2 regions of the Janibacter alkaliphilus genome follow, and region 2 is predicted to be linked to the other one. Evidence: riboswitches for the same ligand, from Rfam matches in the RefSeq annotation. Region 2 holds a riboswitch; the other holds the start of a gene.
What was found. A riboswitch is a leader RNA that binds a small molecule or an ion and turns the genes downstream of it on or off. The one in region 2 is predicted to bind S-adenosylmethionine.
Positions count from the first base shown of each region.

Region 1: another riboswitch for S-adenosylmethionine. It lies ahead of BJY28_RS14955 (aminotransferase class V-fold PLP-dependent enzyme); the one in region 2 lies ahead of metX (homoserine O-acetyltransferase MetX).

Region 1 covers NZ_JACBZX010000001.1:3,147,445-3,161,746, forward strand. The annotation lists gene BJY28_RS14910 (ATP-dependent helicase) at 1-1,658, shown strand, start outside; gene BJY28_RS14915 (Fpg/Nei family DNA glycosylase) at 1,662-2,513, shown strand; gene BJY28_RS14920 (helix-turn-helix domain-containing protein) at 2,600-2,899, opposite strand; gene BJY28_RS14925 (nicotinamide-nucleotide amidohydrolase family protein) at 2,905-3,426, opposite strand; gene pgsA (CDP-diacylglycerol--glycerol-3-phosphate 3-phosphatidyltransferase) at 3,461-4,120, opposite strand; gene rimO (30S ribosomal protein S12 methylthiotransferase RimO) at 4,117-5,541, opposite strand; gene BJY28_RS14940 (ion channel) at 5,578-6,285, opposite strand; gene BJY28_RS14945 (FtsK/SpoIIIE family DNA translocase) at 6,309-9,239, opposite strand; gene BJY28_RS14950 (prepilin peptidase) at 9,520-10,164, shown strand; SAM riboswitch class IV at 10,566-10,681, shown strand; gene BJY28_RS14955 (aminotransferase class V-fold PLP-dependent enzyme) at 10,725-12,119, shown strand; gene BJY28_RS14960 (ribonuclease J) at 12,206-13,894, opposite strand; gene dapA (4-hydroxy-tetrahydrodipicolinate synthase) at 13,891-14,302, opposite strand, start outside.
Region 2 covers NZ_JACBZX010000001.1:2,277,621-2,291,922, reverse strand. The annotation lists gene BJY28_RS11020 (DUF58 domain-containing protein) at 1-112, shown strand, start outside; gene BJY28_RS11015 (transglutaminaseTgpA domain-containing protein) at 115-2,382, shown strand; gene BJY28_RS11010 (hypothetical protein) at 2,529-2,843, opposite strand; gene BJY28_RS11005 (RNA polymerase sigma factor) at 3,134-4,870, opposite strand; gene BJY28_RS11000 (universal stress protein) at 5,035-5,436, opposite strand; gene metX (homoserine O-acetyltransferase MetX) at 5,548-6,666, opposite strand; SAM riboswitch class IV at 6,682-6,791, opposite strand; gene BJY28_RS10990 (DUF4192 domain-containing protein) at 6,864-8,000, opposite strand; gene BJY28_RS10985 (YkvA family protein) at 8,116-8,466, opposite strand; gene BJY28_RS10980 (EcsC family protein) at 8,536-9,354, opposite strand; gene BJY28_RS10975 (DNA polymerase) at 9,495-11,276, shown strand; gene BJY28_RS10970 (PAC2 family protein) at 11,297-12,235, opposite strand; gene hrpA (ATP-dependent RNA helicase HrpA) at 12,307-14,302, opposite strand, start outside.

The DNA.
Region 1 (14,302 bases), 870 kb from region 2:
GCATCGCCGGGCAGGAACGGTGGGCCTGGATCGAGGACGCCGCCCGGCTGCGCGACGCGCTCGGGGTCTCGCTGCCGCCGGGGCTGCCCGAGTCGGTCCTCACCCCCACCGCGGACCCGCTCGGCGAGCTGGTCGCCCGCTACGCCCGCACGCACGTCCCCTTCGCGGCCGCGGACCTGGCCACCTGGTGGGGCATCGGGCGGGCGGTGGCCCAGGACGCGCTGCGCCGGCTGGTGCAGAGCGGCCGGGTGGTCGAGGGCGACCTGCTGCCCGAGGAGTGCGGCGGCAGCGGCGGCGAGCTGTGCGACGCGGAGGTGCTGCGGCTGCTGCGGCGCCGCTCGCTGGCCGCGCTGCGGCACGAGGTGGAGCCGGTGGACCCGCGCCAGTACGCGCGCTTCCTGCCGTCCTGGCAGGGGGTCGGGCGGCGGATGCGCGGTCGCGAGGGGGTGCTGCGGGTGGTCGAGCAGCTCTCCGGGGTCCGGCTGCCGGCCAGCGCCGTGGAGTCGCTGGTGCTGCCGGCCCGGATGGGCGAGCCGGCCGGGCCGCTGCTCGACGAGCTCACCGCCGCCGGGGAGATCCTGTGGTCGGGGCACGGCGCGATGGCCGGCGACGATCTGTGGGTCAGCCTGCACCTGGCCGAGACCGCGCCGCAGACGCTGCCGCTGCCCGACCGCGACGACCTCGACCCGGTCGAGGAGGCGCTGCTGGCGGCGCTGAGCGGCGGCGGGGCCCGCTTCTTCCGTGACCTCGCCGACGACGTCGCCCGTCGGTTCCTCGACGAGCAGAGCGAGGCCGTCGGCGACGACCGGCTCGTCGAGGCGCTGTGGTCGCTGGTGCACCGCGGCCTGGTCACCGGCGACACCCTGGCCCCGGTCCGAGCCAGCCTGGCCGGCGGACGCAGCAGCCACCGGACCAGCCGGCGCCCACCGAGCCGGGGACGGTACGGCTCGCGGCCCCGGCTGGGACGCAGCGGGCTGCCCGGCCGCAGCGGACCGCCCCGGGCCACCGGGCGCTGGTCGCTGCTGCCCGCCGCCGAGGACGACCCCACGGTGCGGGCGCACGCCGCCGCCGAGGGGCTCCTCGACCGGCACGGGGTGGTCACCCGCGGCGCGGTGGCCGCCGAGGATGTGCCCGGTGGCTTCGCGGCGGTGCACCGGGTGCTCGGTGCGGCCGAGGAGGCCGGGCAGGTGCGTCGCGGCTACTTCGTCGAGGGGCTCGGCGCCTCCCAGTTCGCTGCGGCCGGGGCGGTCGACCAGGTCCGCTCCAGCGGCGGCGCCGACGGGGCTGTCGTGCTCGCCGCGACCGACCCCGCCAACCCGTGGGGCGCGGCGCTGCGCTGGCCGGAGCGGGACGGCGGTCACCAGCCCGGGCGCAAGGCCGGGGCGCTGGTCGTCACGGTGGACGGCGCGCTGGTGCTCTATGTCGAGCGGGGCGGACGCACCCTGCTGACCTGGAGCGAGGACGAGGCGGTGCTCGCCCGCGCCGCCGGCGCCCTGGCCGAGGCGGTGCAGCGCGGTGCGCTGGGCCGGCTCACCGTGCAGAAGGCGGACGGGGCCGACGTCCTCGGGTCTGCCGAACCGCTCGCCCGGGCCCTGGAGGGCGCCGGCTTCCACGCCACCCCGCGCGGGCTGCGGCTGCGCCCCGGCGGGCGGGGCTGAGCCGTGCCCGAGGGCGACACCGTGTGGCGCACGGCGCAGCGGCTGGGCTCCGCGCTCGCCGGTGAGCGGCTCACCCTGGCCGAGATCCGGTGGGGCGAGGTCGACGAGGCGCCGCTGCGCGGGGCGGTGGTCCGCGAGGTCGTCCCGCGCGGCAAGCACCTGCTGCACCGGACGGACACCGGCTGGAGCCTGCACACCCACCTGCGGATGGAGGGCTCCTGGCGGGTGGAGCGCGCCGGATCACCGGCCGCTGCGCGGATGCTGCGCCGTCCCGCGGTGCGAGCGGCCCTGGGCACAGATCGCTGGACGACGATCGGTCTCGACCTCGGGGTCCTCGACCTCGTCCCCACCGAGGACGAGCACCGGCTCGTCGGCCACCTCGGCCCGGACATCCTCGGCCCGGACTGGGACCACGACGAGGCGCTGCGGCGGCTGCGCGAGACCCCGGGCACGACGATCGGCGAGGCCCTGCTCGACCAGCGCCACCTCGCCGGGATCGGCACCTTCTGGGCCAGCGAGGCGCTCTTCGCCGAACGGGTCCACCCGTGGCGAGCGGTGGGTGAGCTGACGCCGGACGAGCTGACGGCGCTCGTCGAGCGGGCCCGCACGCTCATGCTGCGCGGCAAGGAGCACGCGATGCAGTCCTCGACCGGCGTCCGTCGCCGGGGGGAGGAGTCCTACGTGCACGCCCGGTCTGGACGACCGTGCCGACGCTGCGGCAGCACGGTCCGGGTGGCGGCGTTGGGCGCGCCACCGCGCGAGCGGCCGTTCTTCTCCTGCCCGGGCTGCCAGGGAGGTCCCGCGCCGACCGACGACGGGAGACCGCAGGCGCCGCTGGGCGCGAAGCGCCGCTGAGAGCACAGCGCCTGAGAGCACGGCGCCGTTGAGAGAACAGGAGCCGAGGCTTCGCCGAGCCACAGGGGACGCGGCGGCGCCGGACGTCAGGCTGCGGGTGCGGCCACCTCGCGGGCGCTGGCCACCGGCAGCGTGACCGGGGCGCTGGCCTCCTCCGCGCGCCGGGCGCGGTCGGCCAGCTCGGTGAGCACCGAGGACAGCGGCAGGTCGAGGGCTGCGCAGACCGAGGCGAGCAGCTCCGAGCTCGCCTCCTTCTCGCCGCGCTCGATCTCGCTGAGGTAGCCCAGGGAGACCGAGGCCCCGGCGGAGACGTCGCGCAGGGTGCGTCCCTGTGACGCGCGGGCGTCGCGGAGCACGTCGCCGAGCTCCTCGCGCAGCAGCACCACGGTCCTCACCTCTCCTCGTCCGGGGTCTTTACCGTACCCCTCGGCGGCGACAACCGGGAGACCCCGTCGAGCGCCAGCCGCAGGGCGGCACCGGTACAACCCCGGCGGACCGCCTCCCGATTCCCGTGGAGCTGCAGCGGGACGGCCGTGGCCCACCCGTCCGCGGCGGCCGCCACCCAGGCGGTCCCGGCCGGGTGCCCTTCGGCCGCACCGGGACCGGCGACCCCGGTGGTGGCCACGGCGAGGTCGGCGCCCAGCCGGCGGCGCGCCCCGTCGGCCATCTGCCGGGCGACCTCCTCGTGCACGGTGCCCACCCGCGCCAGCAGCGCGGCGTCGACGCCGAGCAGCTCGTGCTTGACCGCCGGGGCGTAGGCGACCACGCCGCCGCGGAGGACGTCGGAGGCGCCGGGCACGTCGACGATGGTGGCGGCCACCAGGCCCCCGGTGAGCGACTCGGCCGTCGCCAGCGCCAGCCCCGCCCGGCGGCACCGCTCGACGAGCTCCGCCGCCGCAGCGGACGAGGGCACCTGAGCGGCACCCCCGCCAGACGAGATCGAGGGGTCAGCGGCCACCCTCGGCCTTCCGACGGCGCTTCATCTCGGCGCGCTCGCTGGTGCGTCGCAGCGAGAGCGCCTTGACCACGTAGTCGATGCCGGTGGCCAGGGTGACCACGACGGCGGCGGCCAGGACCAGCCAGCCGAGCACCTCCCACAGCTGGGCCAGCGGGAAGGTCCACAGCGGGAGCATGAGGATGGCCAGGGCCAGCGCCTGCAGGAAGGTCTTGATCTTGCCGCCGCGGCTGGCCGGCATGACCCCGTGCCGGATCACCCAGAAGCGCATCAGGGTGATCCCGGCCTCGCGGACGAGGACGACGACGGTCACCCACCAGGGGATGACCCCGATGACCGAGAGCCCGACGAAGCCGGTGCCGACGAGCGCCTTGTCGGCGATCGGGTCGGCGACCTTGCCGAAGGTGGTGACCAGCCCGCGGGCGCGCGCCAGGTCGCCGTCGATGCGGTCGGTGGCGATGGCCAGGGAGAAGACCGCCCAGGACCACCAGCGGGAGGCGGCGTCCTCGCCTCCGTGACGCATGAGCAGCCAGCCGAAGAGCGGGACGAGGGCGATCCGCAGCACGGTGAGGGCGTTGGGCAGGTTCCACGGGCTGGGCTCGGCGGCCTGCGCGGCGCCCGTCGCGCCGTTGCCGGTCGGCGCCTGGCTCACGGCCCGACCTCGGCGATCAGGTCGATGCCCTCGGTGGCGACGACCCGGGCGAGGACGGTGGCGCCCACCGGGGTGTCCTCGTCGCTGTCCAGCAGCCGGGTGGTGCCGTCCACGTCGGGGCCCTGGTGGGCTGCGCGACCGACGGCCTCGCCGGTGTCCTCGTCGTGCTCCTCGACGAGCACCTCGACGAGGGAGCCGATGCGCTCCTCGGCGCGCTGCGCGGTGAGCTCCTCGACGAGGCCCTGGACGCGTTCGACCCGGGCGGCGACGACCTCGGGGTCGAGCTTGTCGCCGAGCCGCTCCCCCTCGGTGCCATCCTCGTCGGAGTAGCCGAAGACGCCGACGACGTCGAGGCGGGCGCGGACGAGGAAGTCCTCGAGGACCTGCACGTCCTCCTCGGTCTCGCCGGGGAAGCCGACGATGACGTTGCTACGGATGCCCGCCTCGGGCTCGCGGCCGCGGATCTCCTCGATGAGCCCGAGGAAGGAGGCGGTGTCGCCGAAGCGGCGCATCCGGCGCAGCAGCGGCCCGGAGGCGTGCTGGAAGGAGATGTCGTACCAGGGCTGGACGGTCTCGGTGGCGGCCATCGCGGCGAGCAGCCCGGGCCGGATCTCGGCGGGCTGCAGGTAGGAGACCCGGACCCGCTCGATGCCCTCGACCGCGGCCAGCTCGGGCAGCAGGGCGGTGAGCAGGTCGAGGTCGCCGAGATCCTTGCCGTACGAGGTGGAGTTCTCGCTGACCAGGAAGAGCTCGCGGACCCCTTCGCCGGCCAGCCAGCGGGCCTCGTCGAGGACGTCGGTGGGACGTCGGGAGACGAAGGCGCCGCGGAAGGTGGGGATGGCGCAGAAGGCGCACCGCCGGTCGCAGCCGCTGGCGATCTTCAGCGGCGCCCACGGGCGGTCGTCCAGCCGGCGCCGGGTGGCGCCGCGGGCGTGCGCGGAGTCGCCGCCGGGCTGCCCGTGCCCGGGCACGGCGACCGTGCTGGCGTCGCGCTCGACCGGCGACAGCGGCAGCATCGTGCGCCGGTCGCCGGGGGTGTGCGCGGGCGGGGCGTGCCCGTCGAGCACGGCGCGAAGGTGGCTGGACATGTCGGCGTAGCTGTCGAAGCCGAGCACCGCGTCCGCCTCGGGCAGCTCCTCGGCGAGCTCGGCGCCGTAGCGCTCGGCGAGGCAGCCGACGGCCACCACCTTCTGGGTGCGGGCCTGGCCGCGCAGGTCCCCGGCCTCGAGGATGGCGTCGATGGAGTCCTTCTTCGCCTGCTCGATGAAGCCGCAGGTGTTGACCACGGCCACGTCGGCGTCGGCGGCGTCGTCGACGAGCGTCCAGCCCTCCCCCGCGAGCCGACCGGCGAGCTCCTCGGAGTCGACGTCGTTGCGGGTGCAGCCGAGGGTGACCACGGCGACGCTGCGGGCTTCAGGCATGAGCACCACTCTAGGTGGCGCGCGCGGGCGCTCTCCTCAGCGGCGCGCCTTGGCCACGGTGAGCGCGACCAGGCGGGAGATGACCATGGCGACGTACATGACGCCGGTGAGCTGCTCGACGATGGTGATCGCCCGGGCGTGCGGCTTGACCGCGCCGACGTCGGTCAGCCCGACTCCGGTGAGGTTGGCCCCGGAGAAGTACAGCAGCTCGAGGAAGGAGCGCCGCCCTTCCCCGTCGTAGCCGCTGAAGGAGCCCGGCCAGGCGCTCTGGATGCCGACGTAGAGGTAGGCGAAGCCGAACAGCAGCACGGTGAAGGCGGCGCCGACGGCGAAGAGCTCGTCGCTGGTCACCCAGTTGTCGGAGAAGACGTAGCTGACCAGCCCGTAGGCGACGTAGAAGTAGAAGACCGCCAGGGCGATGTGGCCGGTGACCCCGACGATGGTGTTGTCCGGGTCGATGACGCTCCAGGCCTCCATCGCCACGGCGGGCAGGCCGATGCCCAGGGCCAGCCAGCTGAGCGCGTCGGTGGAGCGGATGACCCCGGCTGCGGTGGTCACCGCGACGAAGCTGATGACGACGAAGGCGAGCCGCCCCCAGAACTGGCCCTCGAGGAAGGGCAGCATGAGCACGGCGAAGAGCTGGACGGCCAGCAGGATCGCCGACGGCTGCTTGCGGATGACCGCCATCCAGTAGGCGCGCCCGGACAGCGGCTGCTTGGGCGCGTACCACTCCTGCTGGGACATGACGACAGACTAGGTGGGCGGGCTCACCGGCCGGTGAGCTGCCACGCGTCCTCGTCCTCGTCGTCGTCGGCGGGGATGTCGGTGCCGATGGGGTCCTCGGCGTAGCGGTCCGGGGTCGCCGCCGCGGTCGTCTCGGCCTCGGCCGCGCCCGGCTCGGCGAAGGGCTCGTCGCCCTCGGCCGGACCGGTCTCGTCGCCTGCCTCGTCGGCACCGTCGGCGGATGCCGCGGCGGGCTCGTCGGCGTCGGGCACCTCCTCGCCGCGCATCCGGGCCAGCGTGGTCGGCAGGTCGTCGGGGGTGACCAGCACGTCGCGGGCCTTGGAGCCCTCCGAGGGGCCGACGACGCCGCGGGACTCCAGCAGGTCCATGAGCCGGCCGGCCTTGGCGAAGCCGACGCGCAGCTTGCGCTGCAGCATGGAGGTCGACCCGAACTGGGTGTTGACGACCAGCTCGGCCGCCTGCAGCAGCACGTCGAGGTCGTCGCCGATGTCCTCGTCGATCTGCTTCTTCGGGGCGTCCGGGACGACGTCCTCGCGGTAGCTCGGGGTGAGCTGGCCGGTGACGTGACCCACGACGTCGTGGATCTCGCTCTCGGCGACCCAGGCGCCCTGGACACGCATCGGCTTGGACTTGCCCATCGGCAGGAAGAGCGCGTCGCCCTGCCCGAGCAGCTTCTCCGCGCCGGGCTGGTCGAGGACGACCCGGCTGTCGGCGAGGCTGGAGGTGGCGAAGGCCATCCGGCTGGGCACGTTGGCCTTGATGAGGCCGGTGACGACGTCCACGGACGGGCGCTGGGTGGCCAGCACGAGGTGGATGCCGGCGGCCCGGGCGAGCTGGGTGATCCGGACGATCGAGTCCTCGACGTCGCGGGGGGCGACCATCATGAGGTCGGCGAGCTCGTCGACGATGACCAGCAGGTAGGGGTAGGGCTGGATGACCCGCTCGCTGCCCGGGATCGGCTGCACCTTCCCGGCCCGCACGGCCTTGTTGTAGTCGTCGATGTGCTTGTACCCGGAGGCGGCGAGGTCGTCGTAGCGCATGTCCATCTCGCGCACGACCCACTGCAGCGCCTCGGCCGCCTTCTTGGCGTTGGTGATGATCGGGGTGATGAGGTGCGGGATGCCCTCGTAGGCGGTCAGCTCGACGCGCTTGGGGTCGATGAGCACCATCCGCACCTCGTCCGGGGTGGACCGCATGAGGATCGAGGTGATCATCGAGTTGACGAAGGAGCTCTTGCCGGAGCCGGTGGCGCCGGCGACGAGGATGTGCGGCATCTTCGCCAGGTTGGCTATGACGTAGCCGCCCTCGACGTCCTTGCCGACACCCATGACCATCGGGTGCTCGTTGTGCCGGGCCACGTCGCTGCGCAGCACGTCGCCGAGGCAGACCATCTCCTTGTCGGCATTCGGGATCTCGATGCCGATGGCCGACTTGCCGGGGATCGGGCTGAGGATGCGCACGTCGGCCGAGGCCACCGCGTAGGCGATGTTCTTGCTCAGCGCGGTGACCCGCTCGACCTTGACGCCGGGGCCGAGCTCGACGACGTACCGGGTGACCGTGGGACCGCGGTGGAAGCCGGTGACCTGGGCGTCGATGCCGAACTCGTCGAGGACGGTGGTCAGCGACTCGACGACCTGGTCGTTGGCCGCGGAGCGCTCCTTGTGCGGCGCGCCCTGCTTGAGGTTGGTGCTGTCCGGGAGGGTGTAGGTGACGTCGCCGGCCAGCGCGAGCTGCTCGACGCGCTGCGGCAGCTGCGCGGTGGGCGGCGCCTGCAGGGTGGTCTTGTCCTCCCCCTTCGACCCGGCGGCAGGCTGCACGGCGTTGGGCATGGGGCGCTTCTCGCCGGGCCGGGGGCCGTCGGCGACCGGTGCCGGAACCTGGTCGGGCTCGGCGGTCTCCGGCACGGCCGTGCTCGCCGGGCGGGCCTTCTTGCGGCGCGGCTGCTCGGCCGGGGCCACCTCGGCGGCCTGCTCGTAGGCGGTGTCCCCGTCCCGCTCGCCGGAGGCGGCGTCGTCGTCGGGGCGGCGTCGGCGTGCCCGCCGGACGGCCTGCTGCGGGGCGTCCTCGACCGGCGGCGCGGCCTGCTGCGGGGGCTCGCCGGTGACCGCGGCCCGCAAGTAGGCGGCCCGGACCGGCACCTCGCGCAGCGGGGTGCCGGTGAGCACGAGCAGGCTGAAGAGGCCCAGCAGGACGAGCAGGATGACCGCGGGCCAGGTGGTCAGGCCGGTGACCAGCGGGTCGGAGGCGAGGAAGCCGACGATCCCGCCGGCCGAGCGCATGCCGCTGGCGCCGTCGGGCGGCTGGGGCAGGCCCTCGACGATGTGGGTGAGGCCACAGACGGAGAGGGCGAGCATGCCCAGGCCGAGGCCGACCCGTCCGCTGGCGACCGGGTCGGCGCCGCGCAGCAGCCGCCAGCCGAGGGCGACGAGTACCACCGGCAGGGCGTAGGCGACGAGGCCGAAGGTGCCGGCGGCGACGGCGTGCACGACGTCGCCGACGAGACCGTCCAGACCCCACCACTCGCGGGCGGCGACGACGACGGCGAGGCCCACGAGCAGCAGCCCCAGACCGTCGCGGCGGTGCTCGGGGTCGAGCTCGCTGGCGCTCTGGCCCACCTTGCGGACGCTGGCGCCAGCGGCGCCGGCCACCCCGTTCCAGGTGGCGGTCACGGCCTGGACCGGCAGCGGGAGGCCGCCGCCCTTCGCCGTCCTGGTGCGGGAGGTCGTGGGGCGGCTGGTGCCCTTGCCGGTGCTCTTGCGGGCCGAGCCCTTGGCAGAGGTGGTCTTGGCGGACGTCTTGCGGGCCGCGCCTGCGCTGCCCCCCGAGGTGCGCCCGCTCCCCTTGGCGCGACTGGTCGTCGCGGTAGGGCGGGTCGAGGTCGAGCGCGCCGGCCGCCCGGGTCCGCGGGAGGCGCCGTCGCGGGACCGGGTGGAGCTGCCGGTAGGTGTGGCCATGCTGGCAGGGTAGGCGATCGTCACCCTCTTCACACGTGTCCCACGCGCACCACCCCTCCCGTCACCCCTTTATCGGGTAACCCGATAAAGGCTCGGTCACCTCATAAGGCTTCTCCGGGGAGCGAGAGGTTCTCGGGTGCGGGTGCCGCCGAGGCACCTTCTCGTGGGCCCTCCGGCCGAGCTGGCGAAGGGGGCACCGCGACCGCACCGGAACGTCACCTCGTCCACAGCCGAGACCGACCGACCCGCCGTGCACGAGGCCGCTGACTACGCTGCCACCGTGCTGATCGCCGTCACCGCTGTCGCCGTGGGCCTCGCCGGCCTCGCGCTCGCCGGCACCTGGACGCGCACCGGCCGGTACCGCCGCGAGGACGAGACCGGCCCGCTGCCGCGGCACACCTGGGTCCTCGCCGCGACCCCGCTGATCGTCGCCGCGCTCGCGGTGGCCGCCGCGGACCAGCCCTGGGGGGTCGCTGCGGCGGCGATGCTGCTGGCCGCGGTCAGCCCCACCCTCGTCGCCGTCGACGCCGACGTGCACCGTCTGCCGAACGTCCTCACCCTGCCGCTCGCCCCGACGACGTGGGCGCTGCTCACGATGGCGGCGGCCACGACCGACCGGTGGCCCGACCTGCGCCGCGCCGGCCTGGCACTGCTCGTCCTGGGCGGCCTCTTCGTCCTGGCCAGCCTGCTCACCGGGTCGCGCGGGCTCGGCATGGGCGACGCCAAGCTGGTGCTCACCCTGGCCCCGCTGCTGGCCTGGTTCGGCTGGTCCCCGGTGCTCCTCGGCCTCTACGGCTCGTTCCTGCTCGGCGGCCTCGCCGCACTGGCCCTCGTGGCGACCCGACGGGCGGACCGCAGCACCCACCTCGCCTTCGGGCCCTACCTGCTCGTCGGCAGCCTGGTCACGCTGCTGCTCGTCAGCTGACCCGGGTCCCCTCGCTTCGTCTCTCCTTCGCATCGGTGGAGGTATCCCCACGCGCCAGAGCGCGCCCCATCACCTCCACCCGGGTGAAGGGCGACCCCGGTGGAGGTATCCCCACGCGCCAGAGCGCGCCCCATCACCTCCACCCGGGTGAAGGGCGTGCGGGTGGAGGTATCCCGACGCGCCAGAGCGCGCCCCATCACCTCCACCCGATCGAAGGGCGACCCCGGTGGAGGTGTCCGCACGCGCCAGAGCGCGCCCCATCACCTCCACCCGAGCGAAGGGCGGCGCATCACCTCCACCCACGACCCGCCCACGACAAGCCCCCTGCCCCGCGTCCCGGATGCCAAGACGCGCCGCACCCTGCACGACGGCCCGCCCAGACCTTGCTACTCTCCTGCACAGGTCATGAGCGCCAGCGCAAAGCCCCGGCTCGCTGGCCGGCAACCCTCCAACCGCGGTGGGGTGCTCCGGGTGACGACCAGGCCGTGCGTCGACCGTCGCGCGGCAAGCGCGGACTCGAGGTCACCGCCCGGGTCCGGTGAGGACCAGGAGAGACGCACATGTCAGTGGCCACCCAGACCCGCCCGCACCGCACCGAGGCTCCCCTGCTGCACGCCGTGACGGGCACCCCCGTCCCGGCCACCGTCGCCGCCGGGCTGCCCTGCGCGACCCTCGACGGGCGCACGGTGGAGCACGCCAACCTCGACCACGGCGCTTCCGCACCGGCGCTGACCGCGGTCAAGCAGGCCGTCGACACCGCCACCCGCAGCTACGCCTCGGTGCACCGCGGCAAGGGGCACGCCTCCCAGGTCTCCAGCCGCTACTACGAGGCGGCCCGCGAGGAGGTGGCCCGCTTCGTCGGCGCCCGCCCCGGCGACGAGGTGATCTTCACCCGGCAGACCACCGACGCCATGACCCTGCTCGCCGGGGCCCTGCCCGAGGGCACCGAGGTCGTCGTCTTCGACTCCGAGCACCACGCCTCGCTGCTGCCCTGGCCGGCCGGGCGCACCACCCGCCTGCCGGTCCCGCGCAGCGAGGACGCCGCCGCCGACGCGCTCGAGCGAGCGCTGCAGGCGCGGACCGACCGGCCCGTGCTGGTCGTCGTCACCGCCGCCTCGAACGTCACCGGCGAGCTGTGGCCGGTCCGCCGCCTGGCCGACCTCGCCCACGCCCACGGCGCCCGCATCGTCGTCGACGCGGCCCAGCTGGCCCCGCACCGCGCGGTGGACCTGACCGCGCTCGGCGCCGACTACCTCGCCTTCTCCGGCCACAAGGTCTATGCCCCCTACGGCACCGGCGTCCTCGTCGGTCGCGCCGACTGGCTGGACGCGGCGCCGCCCTACCTGCCCGGGGGCGGCGCCACGGCCGAGGTCGGCCCCAGCGGCGCCACCTGGCGCACCGGCGCGGCCCGGCACGAAGGGGGCAGCCCGAACGTCCTCGGCGCGGTCGCCCTGGCCGCCGCCTGCGCCACCTTCCGCCGCCACCGCGAGGCGATCGAGGCCCACGAGGCGCACCTCTTCGACGGGCTGGTCGACGCCCTGGAGGCGATCGACGGGGTCCGCACGTACAGCATCTTCTCGTCCGCGCAGCCGCGGGTGCCGGTGGTGACCTTCACGCTCGACGGGCTGCCCGCCGACCTCGTCGCCACCGCCCTCTCCCGGGAGCACGGCATCGGGGTGCGCGACGGCAAGTTCTGCGCGCACCCGCTGGTGACCGAGCTGCTCCAGGACCAGAGCGAAGGGGGCTGCGCCGGCCCGGTCGACGGCACCGGTGCCGGGACCGCCGTCCGGGTCAGCCTCGGCCTGGGCAACCGGCCCGAGCACGTCACCCGTCTCGTGGCCGCGATCCGCGAGCTCGCCGGCGCGGGCCCGCGCTGGGAGTACGCCCGCGGCGCGGACGGCACCTGGCAGCCGGTCGGCGTCGGTGCCGCCGAGGAGGCGCCGCTCCCCTGGTGACCCTCCCGGGCCCGACCCGCCCCACCAGCACCGACACCGCTGCGCCCCCGCCACCGAGGTGACGGGGGCGCAGCGGTGCGCGGGGCTCAGGCCTCGACGACCACCGGCAGGATCATCGGCCGGCGACGGATCTTGCCGCCGACCCAGCTGCCGACGGCGCGACGCACCACCTGCTGCAGCTGGTGGGGATCGGTGGTGCCCTTGGCGGCCGCATCCTCGATCGCCTTGACGATCTTCGGCCGCACCTGGTCGAAGATCTCCTCGCCCTCGGAGAAGCCGCGGGCGGTGATCTCCGGGCCGGCGACGATCTTCCCGGTGGTGGAGTCGACGACCACCATCACCGAGATGAAGCCCTCGTCGCGCAGGATGCGCCGGTCCTTGAGCAGGTCCTCGTCGGTCTCGCCGACGCTGGAGCCGTCGACGTAGACGTAGCCGCAGGGCACCGCGCCGGCCACCCGGGCCCGCCCGTCGACGAGGTCGACGACCACCCCGTCCTCGGCCAGCGGCACGTGGTCGGGGTGCACCCCGGTGGCGATCGCCAGGTCGCGGTTGGCCACCAGGTGGCGCCACTCGCCGTGCACCGGCATGACGTTCTTGGGCTGGACGACGTTGTAGATGTAGAGCAGCTCGCCGGCGCTGGCGTGCCCGGAGACGTGCACCCGGTCCGGCCCGCCGCTGTGCACGACGTGCGCACCGAGGCGCATCAGCCCGTTGATGACCCGCCACACCGAGCCCTCGTTGCCGGGGATCGGCGAGGACAGCAGCATGATCGTGTCGTCGACCCCGACGTCGATCCGGTGATCGCGGTTGGCCATCCGGTTCAGCGCGGCCATCGGCTCGCCCTGGCTGCCGGTGCAGATGAGCACGACCTTGTCGTCAGGCAGCTGGTCGAGCTGCTTGACGTCGACGAGCACCCCGTCGGGCACGTGCAGGTGCCCCAGCTCGGAGGCGATGCCCATGTTGCGGATCATCGAGCGGCCGACGAAGGCGACCTTGCGGCCCGCCTTCTCGGCGGCGTCGAGCACCTGCTGCACGCGGTGCACATGGCTGGAGAAGCAGGCGGCGATGATCCGCCGCTCGGCCCCGCGGAAGACCTTGTCGATCGCCTGCGAGATGTCCTTCTCCGGGGCGGTGAAGCCGGGCACGGTGGCGTTGGTGGAGTCGGTGAGGAAGAGGTCGACCCCCTCCTCGCCGGCCCGGGCGAAGGCGCGCAGGTCGGTGATCCGCCGGTCCAGCGGCAGCTGGTCCATCTTGAAGTCGCCGGTGTGCAGCAGGGTGCCGGCCGGGGTGCGGACGAAGACGGCCAGCGCGTCCGGGATCGAGTGGTTGACGGCGATGAACTCGCAGTCGAAGTTGCCGAAGACCTCCCGGCGCCCCTCGGCCACGCCGAGGGTGTAGGGGGTGATCTTGTGCTCCTTGAGCTTGGCCTCGACCAGGGCCAGGGTCAGCTGGGAGCCGACCAGCGGCAGGTCCGGCTTGAGCCGCAGCAGGTAGGGCACGGCGCCGATGTGGTCCTCGTGGCCGTGGGTGAGGATCACCGCCTGGATGTCGTCCAGCCGGTCCTCGATGTAGGAGAAGTCGGGGAGGATGAGGTCGACGCCGGGCTGGTGGTCGTCCGGGAAGAGGACGCCGCAGTCGACGATGAGCAGCTGGCCGCCCTGCTCGATGACCGTCATGTTGCGGCCGATCTCGCCGAGCCCGCCGAGCGGGACGACGCGGACGGCGTGCTTCGAGAGCTTGCGGGGGGTGCCGAGGTCGGGGTGCGGGTGGCTCATGCGGTCACCGCCAGGCCGGAGGCGGCCATCCCCTTCCGAAGGATCTCCAGGTGCTCCGGTGGTCCCTCGACCAGCGGCAGCCGGACCGTGGCGTGGTCGATCACCCCGAGCTCGACGAGCGCGGCCTTGGCCATGATCGCTCCCTGCGAGGTGGTCATCATCGCCTGGACCAGCGGCAGCAGGCGGGTGTGGATCTGGCGGGCGGTGGCCAGGTCGCCGCGCTCGGTGGCGGCGAGCAGCTCGACGTGCTCCCGGCCGGCCACATGGCCGGTGACCGAGACCATGCCGACCGCGCCGATCGCCAGCAGCGGCAGGGTGAGGGCGTCCTCGCCGGAGTAGATCAGGTGGTCGGTGCGGGCGAGCACCTCGGACGTCGCGGCGAGATCGCCCTTGGCGTCCTTGACCGCC
Region 2 (14,302 bases):
GCGCACCCTGGCCCGGCTCGGCGCCGCCGGCTGGCGCACCGTGCGGGTCCGGCCCGGGGTGCGGGTGGCCGACGCCTGGGCCCAGGTCGTCCCGTCGGGGGTGACCACGTGAGGATGCTGCAGGCGGTGCCGGCCACGCTGGGCGCGGCGGCCACGGTGCTGCTGACGCTGCCGGTGCGCCCGCTCTTCGAGGACGACGCCTGGGTGGCGGACGCCGTCCTCGGCGTGCTCGTCGTGCTGCTCAGCGGCCTGGCCCTGCGCTGGCTCACCTCGCGGGCCGTGCTCGTCGTCGGTGGCCAGGCGCTGGCCTCCGGGGGCTACCTGCTGCACACCTACGTCGGGGAGACCACCACCTTCGGCCTGCCCACCGCGGCGACGATCGGCGCCGTCGGGGATCTGGTGACCGACGCCCAGCAGACCATCACCGAGTACGCGGCGCCGGCCCCGCTGACCCCGGGCGTGGCGGCCATGCTCGGCGGGATCGTCGTGCTGGTGGCCCTGGCCGTGGACCTCGCCGCGGCGACCGCGGACAGCCCGGCGATCGCCGGGCTCCCCCTCTTCTCGCTCTTCCTGGTCTCCACGGCCAACTCCGACGACGGCCTGCACTGGGGCTGGTTCGTCGCCGCGGCGCTGCTGTGGCTGGCGATGCTCGGCTACCAGGCGCGGGACTCGACGGAGCGCTGGACCACCGTGGTCGCCGGGGAGCGCGGCGGCCAGGACGCCGACAGCGCGCACCGCATGCTGGGGCGTCAGGCGATGCAGGTCGGGGTGCTCGCGCTGGCCGCCGCCGTGGTGCTGCCCGCTCTGCTCCCCCACCTGCCCCAGCGCTACCTGCTCGACGGGCTGGGCCGCGGCGGGGTCGGGGGCGGTCCGGGCGAGACCGTCCGGCTGTCCACCGAGCTGGACCTGCGACGCAGCCTGCGCTCCCCCAGCACCGAGCCGGTGCTCACCTACCGCACCGACGACCCGACGCCCGAGCCGCTGAGGGTGGCCGTCGTCGACCAGATCGCCGACGGCCGGGTCCGGATGAGCGAGCCCGGCCCGCAGCCGCCCGGCGGTCTGGAGGGCGACCCGCGGCCCGAGGCCGACCAGGACGTGCCCCGCCGCGAGCGCAAGATGAGCGTGCTGGAGAACGGTGTCGCCGCGCCCCAGCTGCCGGTCCCGGCGGGCCTGGACGTGCTCGACCTGGGCGGGACCAGCTACACCGTGGATGCCGCCGGCACCGTCACGGTCACCGAGGCGCCCGATGAGTACACCGCGGTCACCCAGGAGATCGAGCCGACCGAGGAGGACTTCCCGCCGAGCCTCGAGGGTGCCGGACCGCGGTCCGGGGCGGACCTGCTGGCCCTCGACCCGGCCTCGCAGCAGGCGGTCCGGGAGCTGACCGGGCAGGTCGTCTCCGAGGGCGCCGGGCCACTGCAGGCCGCCCGGCAGATCCAGGCCCACCTGCGCAGCAGCGCGTACACCTACAACCTCGAGCTCGAGCCGGCCGAGGACGGCGAGGACGCGGTGCTGCACTTCCTGCGCACCCGGACCGGCTACTGCCAGCAGTTCGCGACGACGATGGCCCTGATGGCGCGCGCCCGCGGGATCCCGGCCCGGGTCGGGGTCGGCTTCCTGCCGGGCACGAGCGAAGGGGACGAGCGGATCGTCCGCGCCTCCGACGCCCACGCCTGGCCGGAGCTGTGGTTCGACGGGGTGGGCTGGGTGCGCTTCGAGCCGACCCCCGGCTCCGACGCCGCCTCCACGCCGGGCTACTCGCTGCCGGGGGTGGACGAGGCGGACGGGAGCTCTGGGAGCAGCGAGGAGACCAGCAGCACGAGCACCAGCGCCAGCAGCTCGGCGGCCCCGTCGGCGCAGGAGGACATCGCGGCCGGGGCGACCGACGGAGCCCCGACCGACGACACGGCGCCGTGGTGGCGGTGGCCGCTGGTGCTGCTGCTCGGGCTGGTGCTCGCGCTGGCGGTGCTGCCGGTCACCGCGATCCTCGTGCGGCGTCGGCGCCCGGAGGACGACGCGGCCCGGGTGGAGCAGGAGTGGCAGGGGCTGGTCGTCCGGCTCGGCGATCTGGGCATGTCGCCCCCGGACGGAGCGACCCCGCGTCAGACCGGGGCGTGGGTGCAGCGGCGGGTGCCGGGCGATCCGGCCGCGACGGACCAGGTCGACCGGGTCGTGACCACCCTGGAACGCGCCCGCTACGCGCCGGACCCGGCGGTCCTGCCGGATATCGGCGACGACGTCGACGCGATCCTCGGGCGGGCCCGGCGCTCCCGTACCACCGGGCGACGAGCCCGGGCGCTGCTGTGGCCGGTCGAGGGTCGTCGCGCCTGGAGCGACGGCTGGCGCCGGCTCACCGACCGGCTCCCCTTCGCCGGGCGCTGACCCGCCCTCCCCCTTCTCGGGTGGAGGTGAACGGGTGGAGGTGAAGCAGCCCGGTGGAGGTGAACCAACGCGCCCCAGCGCGACGAGATACCTCCACCCACGCCGACTGGATCATCCACCCACCGGACATGGCGAAGGGTCGTGGGTCAGTACGTCGGTGGAGTGGCGGAGCCGAAGCACGGCATGTTCTTGACCTCTTGGGGGATGGACTGGTCGCTGCACCAACCCTCCAGACCTTCGTCGGTCTGCGGGATCTCCCACGGATTGCCCTCCGCGTCCAGGACCACCTCCCCCTCGCCGGTGGGTGCCGAGGGTTCGGCTGCGGCGCTCGCGGTCACGGTCGCGGTGACCGTGGCCGTCTCGGTCGCGGTCGCGGTCTCCGTCTCGGTCGCGGTCTCCGTGGCAGTGCGGGTCGTGGTCGTGGGGGGCGCCGTGGTGGTGGCGGTCGACGTCGAGGTCACGGTGGGAGCTGGTTCGGGCTCCCCGCTGCACGCCGACATGAGCAGGACCAGGATCGGAAGGCACGCCGCCAGTGCTCGCATGGCGCCACCGTAGCCGTGGAATAGCCGGCGGCACCCGAGTTCCGCGCCTTCCGCCGGGTGGAGGTGATACCACGCGCCCCGGCTCGACGAGATACCTCCACCGGCGGGATACCTCCACCGCGCCGCACCGAGCGATCCACCCACCGGACATGACGAAGGGGCCGACCCAGGATCTCCTGGTCGGCCCCCGTCGTCGTCGGCGACGCCGCTCAGTCGAGGTAGTCGCGCAGCACCTGGCTGCGGCTGGGGTGGCGCAGCTTGCTCATCGTCTTGGACTCGATCTGCCGGATCCGCTCACGGGTGACCCCGTAGACCTTGCCGATCTCGTCCAGCGTCTTCGGCTGGCCGTCGGTCAGCCCGAAGCGCATCGAGACGACGCCGGCCTCGCGCTCGGAGAGGGTGTCCAGCACCGAGTGCAGCTGCTCCTGCAGCAGCGTGAAGCTGACCGCGTCGGAGGGCACGACCGCCTCGGAGTCCTCGATGAGGTCGCCGAACTCGGAGTCGCCGTCCTCACCCAGCGGGGTGTGCAGGGAGATCGGCTCGCGGCCGTACTTCTGCACCTCGACGACCTTCTCCGGGGTCATGTCGAGCTCCTTGGCCAGCTCCTCCGGGGTGGGCTCGCGGCCCAGGTCCTGGAGCATCTGGCGCTGCACGCGGGCCAGCTTGTTGATGACCTCGACCATGTGCACCGGGATGCGGATGGTGCGGGCCTGGTCGGCCATCGCCCGGGTGATCGCCTGCCGGATCCACCAGGTGGCGTACGTGGAGAACTTGTAGCCCTTGGTGTAGTCGAACTTCTCGACCGCGCGGATCAGGCCGAGGTTGCCCTCCTGGATGAGGTCGAGGAAGAGCATCCCGCGACCGGTGTACCGCTTGGCCAGCGACACCACGAGGCGCAGGTTGGCCTCGAGCAGGTGGTTCTTGGCGTTCTTGCCGTCCTGGGAGATCCACCACAGCTCACGCTTGAGCTTCATGTCGATCTTGTCGTCGCCGGCGAGCTTCTCCTCGGCGAAGAGGCCGGCCTCGATCCGCTTGGCGAGCTCGACCTCCTGCTCGGCGTTGAGCAGGGCGACCTTGCCGATCTGCTTGAGGTAGTCCTTGACCGGGTCCGCGGTGGCACCGGCGGTGACGACCTGCTGGGCGGGGGCGTCCTCGTCATCGTCGTTGGAGAGGGTGAAGCCACCGGCCTCCTCGGGCGCGGCCCGGGTCGGACCTCCGGCCGCGACGGCCTCTTCGGTCTTGGCGACCTCGGCCCCGGCGTCGGTGGTCTCGCCGTCCCCGGAGTCGTCCTCGCTGTCGGTGTCGGTGCTGGCCTCGGCGTCACCGTCGGTGTCGGGCGTCTCCGCCTCGGCGCTGACGTCCTCGTCGGTGGGCTCCCCGTCGACGTCCTCGGTCTCGGTGACCTCGTCGCTGTCCGCGCCGGCCTCCGCAGCACCCGAGGTGGCCTTCGCGGCCGCCTTCTTGGCGGCCGCCTTCTTCGCCGTGGTCTTCTTCGCCGTGGCCTTCTTCGCGGTGGCCGAGGCGGCCGCCTTCTTCGTCGTGGCGGCCTTGGCGGTCTTCTTCGCCGGGGCGCTGCCGGTGCTGGTCTCCTCCTCGGCCGGGGCGGTCGCAGACTTCTTCGTCGCCGACGCCCTGGTGCCGGAGCTGGCGGCCTTCTTCGTGGCCGGCGCCTTCTTGGCGGGCGTCTTCTTCGCGGACGCCTTCTTGGTGGTGGAACGCTTGGTCGGTGTCACCTGTACCTCGATTCCCTGGTCGTCCAGCGCGCGGAGGACGGCCTTGCCGCGGGACGGCGTCACGCCGGCCTCGGTGAATGCGGACTGCAGCTGGTCGCCGGTGATGGACCCGGTCGTCCGGCCCTGCCGGACCAGCTGCTGCAGGGCCGGATGGCTGAACTCGCGGGGCAGTGCGCCCTGCTCCTGGTTCGGACGCGTGGGGGCAGCGGACACCGACAACCTTTCGTCACGGATGATGTGAACCGGCCGCGTCGGGCCTCCCCGACCCCTGCGTCCCGGTCCCCGGATCTGATGTCCGGAAGTGCTCGGACACCATTATAAAACGACGGACCGCGACGCGTTATGCCCGCTCCCCGTGACAGGGGCGTCGCTGCAGGTCAGGCGGTCGCCTTGACCGCCAGGACGGCGCACGGCGCGTCCAGCAGCACCCGCTGCGCGTTGGAGCCGAGGATGAGCTTGCCCACCGGGGTACGGCGGCGCAGACCGATGACGATCAGCTCGGCGCCGACCTCCTCGGCCACCGCGATGAGGTCTTCGGCCGGCTCGTTGCCGCGGACGAGGCCGCGCACGTCCACCTCGACGCCGCTGCCGGCGAGCTCGCCGCGCAGCTCCTCGAGCTGGCTGTCGCTCTTCTGCGCCGACTCGCGGGACAGCGAGGGGCCGCCGCGGTCGGAGTGGATGACGACGAGGTTGTCACCGCGCAGCCGGCACTCCTCGAGCGCGCGGTCCAGGGCCGCCCGGCCCTCGTTGGTCGAGACGTAGCCCACCACGACGGTCATCTGATCTCTCCTCGCTCCCGCGGCAGTCGTTGCAGGCCTGACGCTACACCCGGCGCAAGCCTGCGCGGCTGCTCCCGGCAGCCGCGTCCGCACCTGCCCGTGGCGAGGCGCTCACCCCAGGAGGTCGCGGATGATCCGACCCACCTGGTCGCTCTCGGTGAGGAAGGCGTCGTGCCCGACCAGCGAGCGCACCGGACGCAGCTCGGCGCTCGGGCTGGCCGCGACGATCTCCTCGGACAGCCGCGGCGGGTAGAGCCGGTCGGAGTCGATCGGCGCGACGACCAGACGGCCGGCGAAGGGGGCCAGCGCGGCCTGCAGCCCGCCGCGCCCGCGGCCGACGTCGTGGGAGTTCATCGCCTCGGAGAGCGCGATGTAGGAGTTGGCGTCGAAGCGGGCCGCGAGCTTGGCGCCGTGGTGGTCCAGGTAGCTCTCCACGGCGAACCGCCGCCCCGCTCCCCCGGGCTGCTCGTCCCGCCCGAAGCGCTCGTGCAGCTCCAGCTCGCTGCGGTAGGTCACGTGCGCGATCTGGCGGGCGATCGCCAGCCCGGCCTCCGGGGACCGACCGGTGCCGTAGTAGTCGCCGTCGGCGAAGTCGGGATCGTTGCGGATCGCCAGGATCTGCGCCTGCGACCAGCCGATCTGCTCGGCGCTGGCGTACCCCGTGCTGGCCAGCACGAGAGCGGCCTGGACCCGGTCGGGGTGGCTGGTGACCCACTCCAGCGAGCGCATCCCGCCCATCGATCCGCCGAGCACGGCGCGCCACCGTCGCAGGCCGAGCTGCTCGGCGAGGCGGGCCTCGGCGGCGACCTGGTCACGGACGGTCACCTGCGGGAAGCGGCTGCCCCACGGTCGGCCGTCCGGCGCCGGCGAGCTGGGTCCGGTGCTGCCCTGGCACCCGCCGAGGACGTTCGGGGCGACGACGAACCAGCGGTCGGTGTCCAGCGGCAGCCCGGGGCCGACGAGGTCGGTCCACCATCCCGGCGTCGGGTGGCCAGGACCGACGCCGCCGGCGACGTGGCTGTCCCCGGTGAGGGCGTGCTCGACGAGCACCGCGTTGTCGCCGGAGGGCGAGAGCCGGCCCCAGGTCTCGTAGGCCAGGGTCACCTCGGGCAGCCGCACCCCGGACTCCAGCGTCAGCTCCCCCAGGTGGGCGAAGAGCCGGTCGCCGGGGTCGTCGCCGTCACGCCAGCAGGCGGCGCCGGTGGCCGGTGGCTGGTGGGTGATGCTCATGGGAGGTCTCCCTCGGGCTCGCCTTGCCGTACCGCTGCGATACGGCCCGGTCATCACCCGGGGCACCCCATCGCGAGGAGGGTTGCCGTCCAGCCAGCCGGGGCTTGTCGCTGGAACTCATGACCTGCCCGCCACTGTAGCGGGTGCGCCCGGGCAGCACGAGCGTGGGCGAGCCGCTCCCGGCCGACCCGCGAGGCTCACCCGCCCTCGTCGGGACCGGTCGACCCGCTCGACCAGCCCGGTGGTCGCAGCCCGTGCTGCAGCAGCCGCAGCATGAGCCCGGCCAGCCGGTGCTCCGGCTCCACGGCGAGGGCCTCGTCGAGGCAGGCACCGGCCACCGTGCCGTCTCCCTGCCACCAGGCGACGTGCGCCAGCACCGTGAGCAGGGGCGCGCTCTCGGCCTCCGGGGTCAGCCGGAGCAGGTCGGCCAGCCGGTGCCGCAGCACCATGGCGAGGTCGTCGCCCGCCGCACGGTCGGCGGGCTGGCCCGTCCCCCGGTCGGCGGGCTGGTCGCTCGCCGGCGGCGACGGCTCGGCCTGGACCCACGGGCAGGCGGCGGCTGCCTCCCTGGCGCGAGACACCGCGTCCTGCTCCAGGGCCTCGGTGGGGACCGCGCCGGGGCAGAGCACGCCGAGCAGCGCGTCCCGCCAGCCGATCTGGCGCAGCGAGGCCAGCGCGACGGCCACCGCCTCCGGCGGCAGCGCGGTCACCGGCCTCGCGGCCGGATCGAGGTCGAGGATCGTCCGCCAGACCCGGGTGGTGCTGACCGTCGACGGCCAGCCCGGCTGGTCGTGGCGTCGGGCCAGGGCCGCGGCGGTGGCTGCGGCGGACTCCGCCTCCTGGATCGGGACCAGGCTCTCGAGCACGTGGTCGCGGCTGGGCAGCGGGGCGATCCCGCGACGGACGTACTCGGCCACCCCCGGGACCCCGTCGGGGGCGGGCAGCGGCTCGCCACCGGTCGGGCAGCAGGCCTCGTCGCAGTCGGGGGCGTACCACCGGCCGTCGCGGACGACGAGGTGCTCGGCGACCCGGACGCCGCGTCGTCGGGCCTCGCCCACGACCGCGGCGCGCAGGTCGTCGGAGTCCCCCTCGTGGTCCTCGAAGCCGGCCACGACGACCGAGTCCGGCCGCTCCCGCTCGGCGACGTCGAGCAGGACGTCGGCGGCGGCCCGGCTGATCTCCTCGCCGCGGGTGAGGTCGAGGCGCTGCACGAGGCCGAGCCGACGGCCGTGCAGCATGACGACCACGACGGAGCGCAGCGGGTGGTAGCCGAGCTGGTAGGGCAGCAGCACGAGCAGGTCGGCGGGGGTACGGGCGCGAACGATGGCGGTCATGCAGCCACCGTCGAGCAGGCCCGGCCGGGGCGCCAGCGCGTGCCGTCCCGCTGTGGACGAGCGTCGGAGCGCGCTGTCGCCTGTGCACGACGCGAGCTCGGCGACCGAGGGCGCCTCAGCGCACGACGTGCGAGGGCACCGCCTGCTCCCAGGCGAGGAAGGCCTCGGTCTCCTGCACCAGGGTCAGCGCGACCCAGCCGAGGACGAGGGCGTCGTCGGCCAGACCGAGCACGAGCAGCAGCCCCTCGGGCACGACGTCGATCGGGGAGACCACGTAGCCCACCCCGGCGAGCAGCAGCATCAGCCGGGCCGAGGACACCCCGGTGTACTCCCCCGAGCGCACTGCGCGCACCAGGCGCGGCACGGCCCGCAGCCGGCGCCACAGGCTCGGCGAGCCCGGCGCGGACGCCTCGCCGACGGCGTGGGCGAAGGTGGCGGCGGCACGGGCACGGCGACGAGCGGCCATGGGTCCTCCTGCAGGTCTGGGCGCGTCCCGGGCGCCGTCAGGTTCTCGCCCTGGTCAACGTGCCCGAGGTCAGGGGTGTTCCCCCGGCTGCTCCGGGCCGGCGGCGGACCCCTCGATGCCGGGCGCCTCGCGGTCAGTCGGGGCGAGGGCCCCGACCTGCTCCCCGGCCGCGGGGAACTCCTCGCGGACGTGGTCGGCGAGCTGCTTCATCAGCCAGGTGTCGAGACCGGCGCCGACGGCTCCGCCGACCACCGGGATGGCCCGCCCGAAGCGGGCGAAGGTGGAGCGGCCGGCGCTGGCGAGCAGCCGGAAGCCGACCCCCTTGTTGATCACCATCAGCGCGGGACCGGGGAGCCGCTGCGTGGCCAGGTGCGTCATCCGCCCGGTCGGGGCGACCATGCCGGCCCGGGCCAGGACCTCCTGGGCGTCGGCGCCGACGAGGCTGAGCAGGATCGCGGTGCGGATCCGGTCGTCGGCGAGGTCGTGGCCGCGCAGCGCGGCCACCGAGGCGGCCATCCGGGTGGCCAGCACGTAGAAGCCGAGCACGTTGGCCGGCAGCGCCACGGGCAGGGTGACGAACCCGCCGAGGTTGGTGACGAAGCCGTTGGCGGCGGCCAGCCGCAGGTGGTCGCGCAGCACCTCGTCGACCGCCTTCTCGACGTCGCCGGAGTGCTTGGCGAGCGCGGCGTCGGCCACGGTGGCTGCGGGGTCGAAGGGGCCACGGCCGTCGATGCCGGTGTCGAGCAGCTGTCGGACCAGCTTGATCGCGGCGCCGTTGAGCCCCTTCTGCTGCTCGGGGTCGTCGGCCTGCTCCAGGGCGCTGCGGCGCGGCTCCGGCTCGCCGGTCGGCTCGTCGTCGCGGCCCAGCATCGAGCTGATGAAACCCACAGCATCTCCTTCGTCATCACCGTCTGGTGGCGGCGCGGTGCGCCGCTGCGCTGGCATCCTGCCATGCGGCTCGGCCTCCCGGGGGTGGTGACGCACCAGGTCAGCGCCGCTGTCACCGTCGCCCGGTAGCGTCCGCTGGCGTGACGACGAGCCAGCGCCTCTCGCCGCCGGTGACCTTCGGCGGCGCGCTGGTGCTCGGCCGGGACGGTGCGGCCGCGCTCGTCGACGCCGAGGGAGGGCTCCTGGCCGCGCGGGAGGACGTGGCCGGCCATCTCGCCGGTGCGGGGCGCGGCGGCCGCTGGGTGGTGTGGACGGCGCGCTCGGTCTCCGCGCTGCTCGACGGGCCGGCACCGACGGCGGCGCTCGATCGCACCTGGGACCTCGCCGAGGTGCACCGGCTGCTGCACGGTGGCTCGGCGGCCGAGCCCGGCCGGGTCTGGGCCGCGGCGCACGACCTCGACACGGCCGGTCTGCCGGTCGCCCCGAGCGGCGATCTCTTCGACCTGCTCGCCGAGGAGCCGGACGCGGACCTGCTGGTTCTCCCGGACGGCCACCTGCGTCCGTCCGTCCTCGCCTGGGCGGACACCGACGAGAGGTGCGCGGCCCTGGCCCGGGCCGGCCTGCAGGTCGCTCGGTGGCAGCACGCCCAGGTCGCCGAGCGCGGCCGGCGGGCGCTGCTGACGGCCTGCTCGGAGTCGGCGGCCGCGGTGCTGTGCGTCGAGCTGGAGCGCACCGGGCTGCCGATCGACCGGCCTGCGCTGGACCGGCTGCTCACCGCAGCGGCCGGACCGGAGCCGCGGTCGGTGGAGGACGAGCTGTCCGCGCGGCAGGCCCGCGACGCGCCGGTGCTGGCGGCGGTGCCCGGTGCCGGGCGGATCGATCTGCGCAACCCGGCCGGGGTCCGTCGGCTGCTCTCGCTGGCCGGGGTGGAGGTGAGCAGCACCCGCAAGTGGGTGCTCGAGGCGCACCGCGAGGCCCATCCGGTGGTGCCGGCGATCCTCGCCTGGCGCAAGGCCGAGCGGGTGGCCACCACCTACGGGTGGCGCTGGCGGCGCGAGCACGTCGGCGCCGACGACCGGTTGCGCGGCGCGTGGAGCGCGGCCGACGGGGCGGCCGGCCGGATGACCGCCCAGGCCGGGCTGCACAACCTGCCCGCCGAGCTGCGTCCGGCGGTGGCGGCCGCGCCCGGTCACGTGCTGGTGCGGGCCGACCTCGGCCAGATCGAGCCGCGGGTGCTGGCGGCGGTCGCCAGCGACGGCGCCCTGGCCGCGGCCACCCGCGAGCCCGACCTCTACGCCCCGGTCGCCGAGCGGCTGGGCGTGGAGCGGGCGGTGGCGAAGGTGGCGGTGCTCGCCGCGATGTACGGCCAGCGCAGCGGCTCGGCGGGCGAGGCGCTGCGCGGGCTGGAGCGTGCCTACCCGGTGGCGATGCGCGCGCTGCAGGCGGCGGCGGAGACCGGCGCCCGGGGCGAGCCGGTACGCACCTTCGGCGGTCGGACCGTGCGCACCGACCTCTCCCTGGGCGAGCGGGTGCTGCGCGCCCAGCTCGGACCGGGCGAGGCGCCGCGCGAGGTCGAGGACGGCTCCGGCAGCCGGTCAGCGGCGGCGGACGCCGACCAGGAGCGCTGGCGGGACGCCGCCCGAGGCCGGTTCGCGCGGAACGCGATCATCCAGGGATCGGCGGCCGAGCTCTTCAAGGTGTGGGCGGTCACCGCACGGGTCGGCCTGCGCGCGCTGGACGCCCGGATCGTGCTGTGCCTGCACGACGAGCTCATCGTGCACGTCCCGCGGCAGCACGCGCAGGCCGCGGTGACGGTGGTGGAGGGCTCGCTGCAGGACGCGGCCCGCTGGTGGGTCGGCGACGACGCGGTCCGCTTCGTCGCCGACCTCCAGGTGGTGCAGCGCTGGTCGGACGTGGACTGAGCCGCGTCCGGCCGACCCGGTCAGGCCTCGGGGTCATCGACGGTGCGCAGGAAGTCCTCGAACTCGGCGCCCAGCTCGTCGGCCGAGGGCAGCTCGCTGCTCTCCCCGACGAGCAGGCTGGGCCGCTCCAGACCGCGCAGGTGCACGTCGTACTGGCGCTCCAGGGCGGAGACGGCCTCGCCGATCTCGGCGTTCTCACCGACCTCCCGGGCGATCTCGGCCCGGTTCTCGCCGGCGGCGTCGGCCAGGGCGTCGTTGGGCAGGCTGAGCCCGGTGACGTCGACGATGGCGTTGAGCCCGGTCAGGGCCGCGTCGTGGAAGGGCGACTGCGCCAGGTAGTGCGGCACGTGGATGGAGAAGCCGACGGCGTCGCGGTCGGACTCCCCCAGCCGGAGCTCGAGCAGCGAGAGCAGCCCGGCCGGCACCTGCACGGTGCCGAAGACCGGCTTGCGCTCGTCGATGAGCCGCTCGTCCGTGGCGTGCGCGGTCATCCCGATCGGCCGGGTGTGCGGCACCGCCATCGGGATGCCGTGCGCGGTGACCGCCAGGGTGATGCCGAGCCGGTCCATGATCTGCTGCACCGCGGCGATCACCGCCTCCCAGCGGAAGTCCGGCTCGGGTCCGCTGAGCACGTAGTAGGTCTGGCCGTCCCGGTCGTGCAGCCGGTAGAGCAGCAGCGACGGGTCGTCGTAGGGGCTGTACCGGGTGGCGTCGAAGACCATCGCCGGGCGGCGGCCGCGGTAGTCGATGAGGGAGTCGACGTCGAAGGAGGCCACCACCTCGGGCTCACCGCTGTCCAGCAGGTGGTCGACGAGCAGCCGCTGGGTGTGGCCGGCGTCGATGAAGCCGTCGAGGGCGACGATCATCGGCCCGGGCTGCAGCCGGGCGAGATCGGCGTCCACCTCGAAGCGGTAGAGGCTGGACGCGGCGTCGTCGCGGAAGGCTCGGGGGTCGGTCACGAGGCACTCCTGTCGGTCGGGTCGTGATCTGCTCTGGTCAACGAAGGGGTGGGCCGGGCCATTCCCTGCGGTCACCCGTCCCGCACGGCGGCGATGGCGGTGCGCACCCGCTTGGCGGAGACCGGGCCGGGCGTGCCCAGGGCCTGGGCGAAGAGCGAGACCCGCAGCTCCTCGATCATCCACCCGATGGCGGTGACGTCGTCGGCGCCGCGGCGCAACGGCGGCAGCGCGTCCAGCAGGTCGGCGTAGGCGGCCTCCACCTGGTCGATGCCCTCCTGCTGGCGGGCGTCCCGGCGGGGGTCCTCGGCGGCCCGCTCCAGGCGCACCAGCACCGCCCGCAGGTAGCGCCGCAGGTCCGGCAGCCGGGCCAGGCCGACGTCGGCGACGAAGCCGGGGCGGACCAGTCCCCCGACCTGGGCGCGCACGTCGGCGACGGTCATCCGCAGGTCGGGCACGTCGACCCGGGTGAGCATCCGCTGCACCTCGGCGTGCCGGGCGAGCACCGGCTCGACCTCGCCGACGACGGTGAGCACCCGCTGGGCGACGTGGGTGCGCACCGCGGCCAGCGCGGTCTCGAAGCTCTCGGCGTCACGGACGGTCCCGGGGACGTGCGCCGCGACGATGTCGTCCACCGCGGCGGCCAGGCAGTCCTCCAGCAGCGCCGGCACCGAGCCGTGCGGGTTGTCCGCGAGCGCCAGCTTCTGGGCGTTGGTCAGCCGGGCCAGCACCCGCTTCCACGGCGGCGTGGTGCCCAGCAGCAGCAGCCGGCGCACCCCGGTGCGTCGGGCCGCCTCGGCCTCGGCGGGGTCGGCGACCACCCGCAGCGCGACGCTGTCGCCCTCGTCGACGAGGGTCGGGTAGCCGATGACGGTGTGCCGTCCGCTGCGCTGGGTGACCGTCTCCGGCAGCGTGCCGAGGTCCCAGCCGGTCAGGCCGCTGCGCTCGAGGTCGGAGCCGGCCCGGGACATCCGCTGCTGCAGGTGCCCGGCCAGCTGCTCGCGCAGCACCTCGAGATCCTTGCCCTGGCCGAGCACCCGGCGCTTGTGGTCCTCGACGACAAAGGTGATCCGCAGGTGGTCCGGCACCCGCTCCAGGTCGATGTCCTCCGGGCCCACCGGCACCCCGGCGCGCCGGGCCAGCACGGGCGCCAGGGCCTGCACCAGCGGGGTCCCCGCCGGCAGGTCGTCGGCGGTGCCAGCGAGCTCGGCGACCGCGGCCGCGGCGTGGTCCGGCGCCGGCACGAGGTGGCGGCGCAGCGCCTTGGGCAGCGCCCGCACCATCGCGGTGACCACCTCGGCGCGCAGGCCGGGCACCTGCCAGTCGAAACCGGCCGGGTCGACCTGGTTGAGGATCCCGACGGGCACGTGCACCGAGACCCCGTCGGCGGCGGCCCCGGGCTCGAACTGGTACGTCACGGCGAGGTCGAGGTCGCCCTGGCGCCAGCGGCGCGGGTAGTCCTCGCTGCTGATCGCGGTCGCGTCGTCCCGGGTGAGGTCGGCCTCGGTGAGGGTGAGCAGGTCGGGGGTCTCGACGCGGGCCGTCTTCCACCAGCTGTCGAAGTGACGCCCGGAGACCACCTCGGCGGGGACCCGGGCGTCGTAGAAGGCGACGATGTCCTCCTCGTCGACGAGCAGGTCGCGGCGCCGGGCCCGCTCCTCGAGCTCGGACAGCCGCCGCACCAGGCGCCGGTTGCGGGCGAGCACCTCGTGGTCGGTGTCCCAGTCGCCGCCGACGAGAGCCTCCCGGATGAAGAGGTCCCGGCTGACCTCCGGGTCGATCCGGCCGTAGGCGACGGTGCGCCCGGCGACCAGGGGCACCCCGTAGAGGGTGACCCGCTCGGTGGCCTGCGCGGCGGCCGCCTTCTTCGACCAGCGCGGCTCGGAGTAGCTGCGCCGCACGAGGTGGGCGCCGGCCTCCTCGGCCCAGCGGGGGTCGATGGCGGCGTTGGTCCGGGCCCACAGCCGGGTGGTCTCGACGAGCTCGCCGGCCATGACGACGTCGGGCTGCTTGCGGAAGAGGCCGGAGCCGGGCTGGATGGAGAAGCGGGCGCCGCGGGCGCCAAGGTAG